Linked DNA regions of Pseudolabrys taiwanensis. The protein of the gene in region 1 binds, or shares a complex with, the protein of each later gene. Links are inferred from orthologs where the notes say so. Each region holds a gene or a part of one and is shown on either strand. Other genes may lie near its edges.

Region 1 (5,253 bases):
GCACGTGTGTCGGGGCGAGGGGGGAGATAGCAGAGGACATGGCAAGACCTAGCGAGTTGTCATCGCCGGGCTTGTCCCGGCGATCCCGATAAGCTGGGCATCACAGTGCCTACCTAAGCGGGGTGGCACACGCAACTCGGGCTTGCCCGAGTTGCGCTCTTTTTACGCCGAAGTCGGGTAACCCCGACTTCGGCGACAAGCCCGGCCATGACAAATGCAAAAGGTCCCGCCAGTACGAAAATGCCCGGCACTAGGCCGGGCATCTCTTGCTTCTGTGTAACGTGTGTGACGCTTACTTTTTGTCAGGCGCCGGTGTTGCATCGCCGGGGACCGCCGGCGGCGGCGGGACGGTGTACATCTTCTCGATCTTTGCCTTGGCGCGCAGCGAGGTGACGAGGTCGGCCTGCGCCTTGCGCTGGACGTATTGTTCGATCTGCGGCTTCACGTCCTCGAACTTCGGCGGCGCCTTGGTCCGCTTGTCCTCGACCTTGATGACGTGCCAGCCGAACTGGGTCTTCACCGGGTCGGAAATCTGACCCTTGTCGAGCTTGAACGCCACTTCGGCGAATTCCGGCACCATCTGCTCTTTGCTGAAGTAGCCGAGATCGCCACCGCTGGACTTACCAGAGGGGTCTTCGGTGGTCTCGCCCGCGACCTTGGCGAAGTCCTCGCCCTTCTTCAGGCGGACGATGATCGCCTTGATCTTGTCCTCGGCTTCCTTGCTGGCCTTGTCGTCGCCGGCGGCGGCCCGGATCAGAATGTGCCGGGCATGGACTTCCTGCTCGGTGCCCATTTGCTTGATGGCGTCGTCGTAGACCTTCTTCATGGCGGCATCGGTCATCGCCTCGTTGCCGGCCGAAGCCAGGAGCTGTTCCATCAGCAGCTTCTTACGGGCGAACTCGAGTTTGGCCTTGAAAGCGGGCGTATCGCCCAGTTTCTTGGCCTCGGCCTCCTTCGACACCAGGATCATGTCGGTCAGCAGCGTGACCAGATAATCCTTCTTGGCGTCCGCCGACATCGGCGGAAGCTGACCGGCTTCTTCCTCGACGGCGGCAAGATCGCTTTCGTGGATCTCGACACCGTTGACCTTGGCCACCAGCGGGTCCTTGTCCTGGGCCGCCAGCGGGCCGGCGGACGCAAACAGCAGCGCCAGCAGGCAGGCCAAGCCGGCGGCGAGGGCGCCGGCACGGCGCGCCGGGCGTCCGGTTGGAAGGGTGGTCGTCATGAACGGTCCTTTGGAATTGGAAGCGTCCGCAAAACGCGGGCGCGAGCCGACTTGTCACCCAACAACCATGGCTTTGCAATGGCAGCGTGACAGGGGGAAACTTCACGGTCCCGGCACCGAATGCGAGGGTTAACGGCGTAGGGAGCCAACAATTGACAATATTAGGACCCCCTCCTATCTCTCGGAACGACCTCGGCTGAATTGGCTTAAACAAGCGCGGTTCGCGCCGAAATTGCCCGAAAAGAGCCGTTTTCCGGAGCGCCGGAAGCCAAATCCGGCCGCGGCGGCGTGGTAAAACGCCCCGGCCATTGAAGACCAGGAGTGCCCCTATGATCGGCGCCGTTGCCCGCAAGCTGTTCGGCTCCGCCAACGAGCGGCGGATTCGCAGCTATCAACCGCGGGTCGCTGCGATCAACGCGCTCGAGAAAGAGGTCGCGGCGCTCACCGACGAGCAGCTCCGCGCCCGCACCGAGGAGTTCAAGAAGCAGGTCGCCGAGGGCGCCTCGCTCGACGATATCCTGGTGCCGGCTTTCGCGACCGTCCGTGAGGCGGCCAAGCGCACCCTCGGCCAGCGGCATTTCGACGTGCAGCTCATCGGCGGTATGATTTTGCACGAGGGCAAGATCTCCGAGATGAAGACCGGCGAAGGTAAGACGCTGGTCGCGACCCTGCCGGTTTACCTGAACGCGCTCTCCGGCCGCGGCGTGCACGTCGTGACGGTCAACGACTATCTTGCCAAGCGCGACGCCGAATGGATGGCCCAGGTCTACGGCTTCCTCGGTTTGACCACGGGCGTGATCGTGCACGGCCTCGACGACGCCGAACGCAAGAAGGCCTACGATTGCGACATCACCTACGGCACCAATAACGAACTCGGCTTCGACTACCTCCGCGACAACATGAAGTACCGCCTGGAAGACATGGTCCAGCGCGGTCACGTCTACGCCATCGTCGACGAAGTCGACTCGATCCTGGTCGACGAAGCGCGGACGCCGCTCATCATCTCCGGTCCGCTCGACGACCGTTCCGAGTTTTACAACACGATCGACGCCTTCATCCCGAGGCTGGACAATAGTGACTACGAGGTGGACGAGAAGCAGCGCACCGTCACCATGACCGAAGCCGGCATGGAAAAGATGGAAGTGATGTTGCGGGAGGCCGGCCAGCTCAAGGGCGGCAAGCTGTACGATGTCGAGAACGTCTCCGTCGTGCACCACGTCAACCAGGCTCTGCGCGCACACAAGCTGTTCCAACGTGACAAGGACTACATCGTCCGCAACGGCGAGGTGGTCATCATCGACGAGTTCACCGGCCGCATGATGCCGGGCCGCCGCTATTCGGAAGGCCTGCATCAGGCGCTGGAGGCCAAAGAGCGCCAGCCGATCCAGCCGGAGAACCAGACGCTCGCCTCGATCACGTTCCAGAACTACTTCCGTATGTACGAGAAGCTCGCCGGCATGACCGGTACGGCGCTGACGGAAGCCGAAGAGTTCCTCGACATCTATAACCTCGATGTGCTCGAGGTGCCGACGAATAAGCCGCTGGCGCGTATCGACGACGACGACGAAGTCTACCGTACGGCGGCGGAGAAATACCGCGCCATCATCACGCTGATCGACGATTGCCGCAAGCGTGGCCAGCCGGTGCTGGTCGGCACGACCTCGATCGAAAAGTCCGAACTGCTCGCCGAATTGCTGCGCAAGGAAGGCTGGGAACAGCACGACTTTGCCGACACCAATGCGTTCCGCGACCTTTACTCCGGCGACACGCAGAAGAAGGTCTTCGCGATCCTCAACGCGCGCTATCACGAGCAAGAAGCCTATATCGTCAGCCAGGCCGGCGTGCCCGGCGCGGTGACGATCGCCACCAACATGGCGGGCCGCGGCACCGACATTCAGCTCGGCGGCAATGCCGACATGCGCATCCGCCAGGAGATCACCGACATTACGGATTGGGGCGAGCGCGACCGGGATCCGCGCGCGGCAGCCATCCGCGAGCAGATCAAGCACCTTAAGGAGAAGGCGCTCGCCGCCGGCGGTCTCTTCGTGCTCGGCACCGAACGGCACGAGAGCCGTCGTATCGACAATCAGCTGCGCGGCCGTTCCGGCCGTCAGGGCGACCCGGGTCACTCCAAGTTCTTCCTGTCGCTCGAAGACGATCTGATGCGCATCTTCGGCTCCGACAAGCTCGACGGCATGTTGACCAAGCTCGGCTTGAAGGAGAACGAGGCGATCGTTCATCCCTGGATCAACAAGGCGCTCGAAAAGGCGCAGCAGAAGGTCGAAGCCCGCAACTTCGACATCCGCAAGAACTTGCTCAAGTTCGACAACGTGATGAACGATCAGCGCAAGGTGATCTTCGAGCAGCGGCTCGACCTGATGCGCGACGAGACGGTGGACGAGACCATCGTCGGCATGCGTCACGAAGTCATCGAGGAGATGGTCGCCAAGCACATCCCGCCGAACGCCTATCCGGAACAGTGGGACACCGCCGGGCTCGACGAGCAGCTCCGCGAGGTGCTCACCCTGGCGTTGCCGGTGCAGGACTGGGCCAAGGAAGAAGGCATCGCCGACGAAGAGGTGACCGACCGCATCAAGCGCCGGGCCGATGAGTGGATGGCGGGCAAGGTGGCCAAGTGGGGCCCCGACGTCATGCGCTATGTCGAGAAGTCGATCCTGTTGCAGACGCTCGACCATCTCTGGCGCGAACATCTGATCCAGTTGGACCATCTGCGTCAGGTGATCGGCCTGCGCGGCTACGGCCAGCGCGATCCGCTAAACGAGTACAAGGCGGAGGCGTTCGCCCTGTTCGAAAGCATGGTCGGGCATCTGCGCGAGGCCGTCACGGCGCAGCTCATGCGCGTCGAGGTCGTGCAGCAGCCGCCGGAAGAGCAGGATCAGACCTTGCCGCCGATGCAGGCGCATCACCTCGACCCGAATACAGGCGAGGACGAGATGTCGCTGTCGCCGCTGTCGGCGACGCCAGTGCTCGCTCCCGGCGACGGTGGCACGGCGGTGCTGGAGCGAAATCCGAAGGACCCCACGACCTGGGGCAAGGTCGGCCGCAACGAGGTCTGCCCCTGCGGCTCCGGCAAGAAGTACAAGCACTGCCACGGCCGGTTCGCATGAGGGCGCTCTGCGCCCTCATGATGTGAGCTGCCGCGACGCCCCTTCTTCGTCTGCCCGGAGCGGCGGCGAAGACGCTATTTGGTGGCGATGTAATTCGTCGGAATGGCGGTCGTGTACTTCATTTCTTCCATGGCGATGGCCGAGCTGATGTCCGAGAACTCGAGCCGGCTGATCATGCGCTGGTAGACGACATCGTAGGTTTCGATGTCGGGCACGACGATGCGGAGCTGATAGTCCGCTTCGCCGGTGAGCCGCCAAGCCTCGACGATCTCCGGGATGTCGGCGATGAGCTTGCGGAACGCCTGAAGCCACTCGACCGCGTGTCGCGGCGCTTTCACGGCGACGAATACCGTCATCGGCACGTTGGCTTTGCGCCGGCTGAGCAAGGCCACCCGGCGGGTGATGACGCCGTCTTCTTCCAGCTTACGAATGCGCCGCCAGCAGGGGGCCGTGCTCATACCGACCCTCTCAGCGATGGTGGCGACGGGGATCGAGGCGTCGGCCTGGAGGATGTCGAGGATCTTGCGGTCGGTGGCGTCCATTTGAGGTGGGGCGAATGCCGTTTGTTTAGGTTTCCAAATTAGTGAAATATTATAGCTCATATCCAAAAATAGAAGAAAAATAATAGCCTGAAATATTCAATATGGCCGAATCTTCGCTGCTAAGATTGCGCGCTATCTTCGTTATTTTCCTACCGCAAATCGGCAGGAATGGAATTGAAGGCAATGCGAATAATCGGCCTCTTGGGCGGCATGAGCTGGGAAAGCACCGCGGTTTACTACCGGCGTATCAACGAACAGGTGCGCGACCGGCTGGGCGGCTTGCACTCGGCGGAAGTGCTGATGCGCTCGGTCAATTTCGACAGCATCGTTGGCCTGCAACGGGCCGACGAGTGGGACC
Region 2 (4,489 bases), 2.9 Mb from region 1 along the record:
CAACCATTATGCGGGATCGACGTCACGTCGCGGATCGACGTCACGGTGAAACCCGCCGCCTGCAGCGCGCGCAGCGCCGACTCACGGCCCGAACCCGGACCCGACACCTCGACCTCGAGCGTGCGCATGCCGTGCTCCTGCGCCTTCTTGGCGGCGTCCTCGGCCGCGACCTGCGCGGCGTAAGGCGTCGACTTGCGGGAGCCCTTGAAGCCCATGGTGCCAGCCGACGACCAGGCAATCGCGTTGCCCTGCGCGTCGGTGATGGTGATCATGGTGTTGTTGAACGACGCATTCACATGCGCCACGCCGGAGGCGATGTTCTTGCGTTCGCGCCGGCGGACGCGGGTGGCTTCCTTGGCCATCTAAGTAGTCCTTTCGCGGCCCGCCAGCCTCATCCGGCGCGGGCGATTAAATGTGATCAGGCGGTCTTCTTCTTGCCGGCGATGGTCTTGGCCGGACCCTTGCGGGTGCGCGCGTTGGTGTGCGTGCGCTGGCCACGGACCGGCAGACCCTTGCGGTGACGCAGGCCGCGGTAGCACCCGAGGTCCATCAGCCGCTTGATGTTCATCGCCACGTCACGGCGAAGATCGCCCTCGACCATATAGTCGCGATCGATCAGCTCGCGGATCTGCAACACCTCGGCGTCGGTGAGCTGCGATACGCGGCGCTCCTCCGAGAGGTTCAAAGCCTTGACGATATCCTTGGCGATCTTCGGTCCGATGCCATGAATGTACTGCAGCGCGATGATCACGCGCTTGTTGGTGGGTAGGTTGACACCCGCGATACGAGCCACGAATTGCTCTCCTGTTACCGGCCAAGCGCGCGGCGCGCGCCAAATTCTTGTGCACCCTCAACGGGATAACACAAAACATAACACGACACCCGGCCCAGCCGCCCTGGGACCCGGCGTCGCGTCAAACTCCTGGATTCGATGTCTATTAAGGGATTCATCGCGCCCTCGTCAACCTCCGCTTGACGTGGGCTTCGACAACCCGCGCTTCAGCCGCGTGCGCGGGACGTGGCGTTCCGCCATTTCCGAATTCGCACCCGCAAAGGTTGAAATAACTTCAGAGCGCACCTTAGCCACCAGCCGGCTGGCCGCCGCCTGGACCTTGCCCGGCTTCAGCAGGCCATCGATGGCGCCCGTCACCGCGTCGATCGGCGCCATGCCGTCCACGGTCTTGAGCTGGCCCTTTTGGGCATAGAAAGCCGCCAATGGCGCCGTCTGGACCCGATAGGCCTCGAGGCGGCCCTTGAGCACCTCAGGCTTGTCGTCGGCACGGACCTTCTCGCCCCGGGCGGTCATTTCGGCGACCCGGTTCTCGATGCGCTTGAGGAGAATGCCCTCGTCGACCTTGAGCTCGATCACGGCATCGAGCTTGAGGCCGCGGTCGGCCAGGAGCTTATCGAGCGCCTCGGCCTGCGGCACCGTCCTCGGGAACCCGTCGAGCACAAAACCGCGCTTGGCGTCCGGCTGGTCGATCCGGTCGGCGATGATCGCCACCACGACCTCGTCCGGCACAAGCTGGCCGGCTTCCATGATTGCCTTCGCCCGCTGGCCGACCGGCGTACCGGCAGCCACGGCCGCACGCAGCATGTCACCGGTCGAAAGCTGTACGATCTTGTGCTTTTCGACCAGCCGCTGCGCTTGTGTGCCCTTCCCCGCCCCCGGCGGGCCGAGCAGGATCAGTCTCATCGATTGCGCCCCCGCAATTTCGACCGCTTGATCAAGCCTTCGTATTGATGGGCCAGCAAGTAGCCCTGGATCTGCGCCACGGTATCCATGGTGACGCTGACGACGATCAGCAGCGACGTGCCGCCGAAATAGAACGGCACCGCCGCGTAGGAGATCAGGATCTCCGGAATCAAACACACGATCGACAGATAAAGCGCGCCGATCACGGTGATGCGCGACAGCACATAGTCGATGTATTCGGCCGTGCGCTCGCCCGGACGAATGCCCGGAATGAAGCCGCCATGCTTCTTGAGATTGTCCGCGGTCTCGGTCGGGTTGAAGACGATCGCGGTGTAGAAGAAGGCGAAGAAGATGATGAGCGCGATGTAGAGCACCAGGAACAGCGGCCGGCCATGGCCGAGCAGCGTGGTGATCGTGGTGAGCCAGTTCGGACCGCTGCCGGCGTTGAAGTTCGCCACCGTGGTCGGCAGCAACAGCAGCGACGATGCGAAGATCGGCGGAATGACGCCCGACGTGTTCAGCTTGAGCGGCAGATGCGAGGACTGCCCCTCGAACATGCGGTTGCCGACCTGGCGCTTGGGATACTGGATCAGCAGCCGGCGCTGGGCGCGCTCCATGAACACGATGAAGGCGATAACCGCGACCGCCATCACGATGATCACCAGAATAAGGCCGGTCGAGATCGCGCCCTGGCGGCCGAGTTCGAGCGTGCCGGCGATCGCGGACGGCAGCTCGGCGACGATGCCGGAGAGAATGATCAGCGAGATGCCGTTGCCGATGCCGCGGGCGGTGATCTGCTCACCGAGCCACATCAGGAACATCGTGCCGCCGGTCAGCGTGATCGTGGTCGAGATCAGGAAGAACAGGCCGGGATTGGCCACGACATTGCCCGAGCCCTGCAAGCCGACGGCGATGCCGTAGGACTGGAAAGCCGCCAGCACCACGGTCAGATACCGCGTGTACTGGTTCATGATCTTGCGGCCCTGCTCGCCCTCTTTCTTGAGCGCTTCGAGCGTCGGCGAGACCGTGGTCAGTAGCTGAACGATAATCGATGCCGAGATGTACGGCATGATATTCAACGCGAAGATCGCCATGCGGTGGATGCCACCGCCGGAGAACATGTTGAACATGCCGAGGATGCCGCCGGACTGCGTCTGGAAGAGCTGCTCCCAGGCGGCCGGGTCGATGCCGGGCAACGGAATATAGGTGCCGAGGCGGTAGACGAGCAGCGCGCCGACCGTGAACCAAATACGCTTCTTGAGCTCTTCGGCTTTGGCGAGCGCCGAGAAATTGAGATTGGCCGCCAGTTGTTCCGCCGCCGAAACCATCAGTCCGCTCCTGCCGCCGCGCCCTGTCGCTGCCAGCGCCTGAATGGCCTTGAGGCCGTCAGGATAGTCCGTTCTGGCAAAGCCTTAGATAGGCATTGCCGTCAGTTCTTGTAGCCGGTCGCCGCCGGCGACACCCGGTGCCGGATGCCGCACCGCCGCCAGGCCAATTACGCCTTGGCGGCTTCCTTCGCCTTGCGCGCGTTCTTGCCCTTCGGCTCCTCGTCGGTCTCTTCGACCGCCGGCGCCAGGATCTTGACGCTGCCGCCGGCCTTCTCGACCGCCGCCACCGCCGACTTCGACGCCCCGAAGACCTCGAACGCAACCTTGGCCTTCAGCTCGCCCTGGCCGAGCAGCTTCACGCCGTCCTTGGCGCGGCGCATCAGGCCAGCCTTGACCAGCGCCTCGGCGTTCACCGGGCTCTTGGCATCGAGCGTGCCCGCGTCGATCGCCGCCTGGACCTTGCCGAGATTGATCTCGTTGAGGCTCAGCTGGAACGACGTGTTGCGGAAGCCGCGCTTCGGCAGGCGGCGATGCAGCGGCATCTGGCCGCCCTCGAAGCCCTTGATGCGCACGCCCGTACGCGCGGTCTGACCCTTGCCGCCGCGGCCGCCGGTCTTGCCCTTGCCGGAGCCGATGCCGCGGCCGAGGCGCGTGCGCTTCTGGCGCGCGCCGGCATTGTCGGCGATCTGGTTCAGTTTCATCGTCTTGTCCTCGACCCTGTCGATTGTCATGGCCGGGCTCGTGCCGGCCATCTCGCTTAGGAAGGCAAAGCCCTGCCCGCCTTATCGGGGTCACCGGGACGAACCCGGTGACGACAGAATTTATTACTTCGCCTCGCCGACCACGCGGACGAGGTGCTGCACCTTGCGGATCATGCCGCGCGTCGCCGGATTGTCCGGCAGATCCTTGACGCGACCGATCTTGTTGAGACCGAGCCCGATGAGGGTCGCACGCTGGTCGTTGCTACGACGCAGCGGGCTGCCCACCTGCTCCACCTTGATGGTCTTGCTTTGAGCCATGACCGATTACTCCGCCGTCGCCTCGGCCTCGCCGCCTTCGCGACGACGCGACTGCAGCGTGGACACCTTGATGTTGCGGCGCGCCGCGACCGAACGCGGCGAGTCCTGGTTCTTCAGCGCATCGAACGTGGCGCGCACGACGTTGTACGGGTTCGACGAACCGAGCGACTTCGCCACCACGTCCTGCATGCCGAGCGTTTCGAACACGGCGCGCATCGGACCGCCGGCGATGATGCCGGTGCCCGGAGGGGCCGCGCGCAGGAACACCTTGCCCGCGCCGTGACGGCCGAGCACGTCGTGATGCAGCGTACGGCCTTCGCGCAGCGGCACGCGGGTCAGCGAGCGCTTGGCGCCTTCGGTCGCCTTGCGGATCGCTTCCGGCACTTCGCGCGCCTTGCCGTGGCCGAAGCCGACGCGGCCCTTCTGATCGCCGACGACGACGAGCG

The links.
Region 2: the proteins of secA (region 1) and secY are in contact, whole or in part, in a crystal structure (PDB 3DIN), measured with the Thermotoga maritima proteins. The link is inferred for Pseudolabrys taiwanensis from one-to-one orthologs. Residues at the interface, in WP_004082002.1 of Thermotoga maritima: Glu261, Ala262, Arg263, Lys300, Ala301, Arg302, Thr303, Ile304, Ile305, Leu323, Tyr324, Asp325, Pro326, Val329, Ser330, Tyr333, Ile336, Lys340, Phe345, Val349, Glu363, Phe364, Tyr374, Ser375, Gly376, Gly377, Glu393, Ile395, Thr482, Ser483; in WP_004081795.1 of Thermotoga maritima: Glu108, Gly109, Glu110, Glu111, Ala236, Glu237, Arg238, Arg239, Ile240, Thr241, Ile242, Gln243, Tyr244, Ala245, Arg246, Arg247, Val248, Thr249, Gly250, Arg251, Arg252, Val253, Tyr254, Gly256, Ala257, Ser258, Thr259, Tyr260, Leu261, Pro262.

Annotation. Positions count from the first base shown.
Region 1 is NZ_CP031417.1:3,536,750-3,542,002, reverse strand. What follows is about bases 1,158-4,553. They hold secA (preprotein translocase subunit SecA), read left to right. Parts: upstream 1,158-1,554; coding sequence 1,555-4,353; downstream 4,354-4,553. Other genes in these bases: DW352_RS16820 (Lrp/AsnC family transcriptional regulator), read right to left, coding at 4,428-4,553; DW352_RS16830 (peptidylprolyl isomerase), read right to left, coding at 1,158-1,225. Outside these bases: bifunctional glutamate N-acetyltransferase/amino-acid acetyltransferase ArgJ, read right to left, coding at 1-40; more of DW352_RS16830, read right to left, coding at 293-1,157; more of DW352_RS16820, read right to left, coding at 4,554-4,895; DW352_RS16815 (aspartate/glutamate racemase family protein), read left to right, coding at 5,079-5,253. UniProt on the Escherichia coli protein: Required for protein export, interacts with the SecYEG preprotein conducting channel.
Region 2 is NZ_CP031417.1:657,239-661,727, reverse strand. Bases 859-3,763 are described here. They hold secY (preprotein translocase subunit SecY), read right to left. Parts: upstream 3,025-3,763; coding sequence 1,693-3,024; downstream 859-1,692. Other genes in these bases: rplO (50S ribosomal protein L15), read right to left, coding at 3,192-3,725. Also shown: rpsK (30S ribosomal protein S11), read right to left, coding at 1-362; rpsM (30S ribosomal protein S13), read right to left, coding at 419-793; rpmD (50S ribosomal protein L30), read right to left, coding at 3,849-4,043; rpsE (30S ribosomal protein S5), read right to left, coding at 4,050-4,489. UniProt on the Escherichia coli protein: The central subunit of the protein translocation channel SecYEG. Consists of two halves formed by TMs 1-5 and 6-10.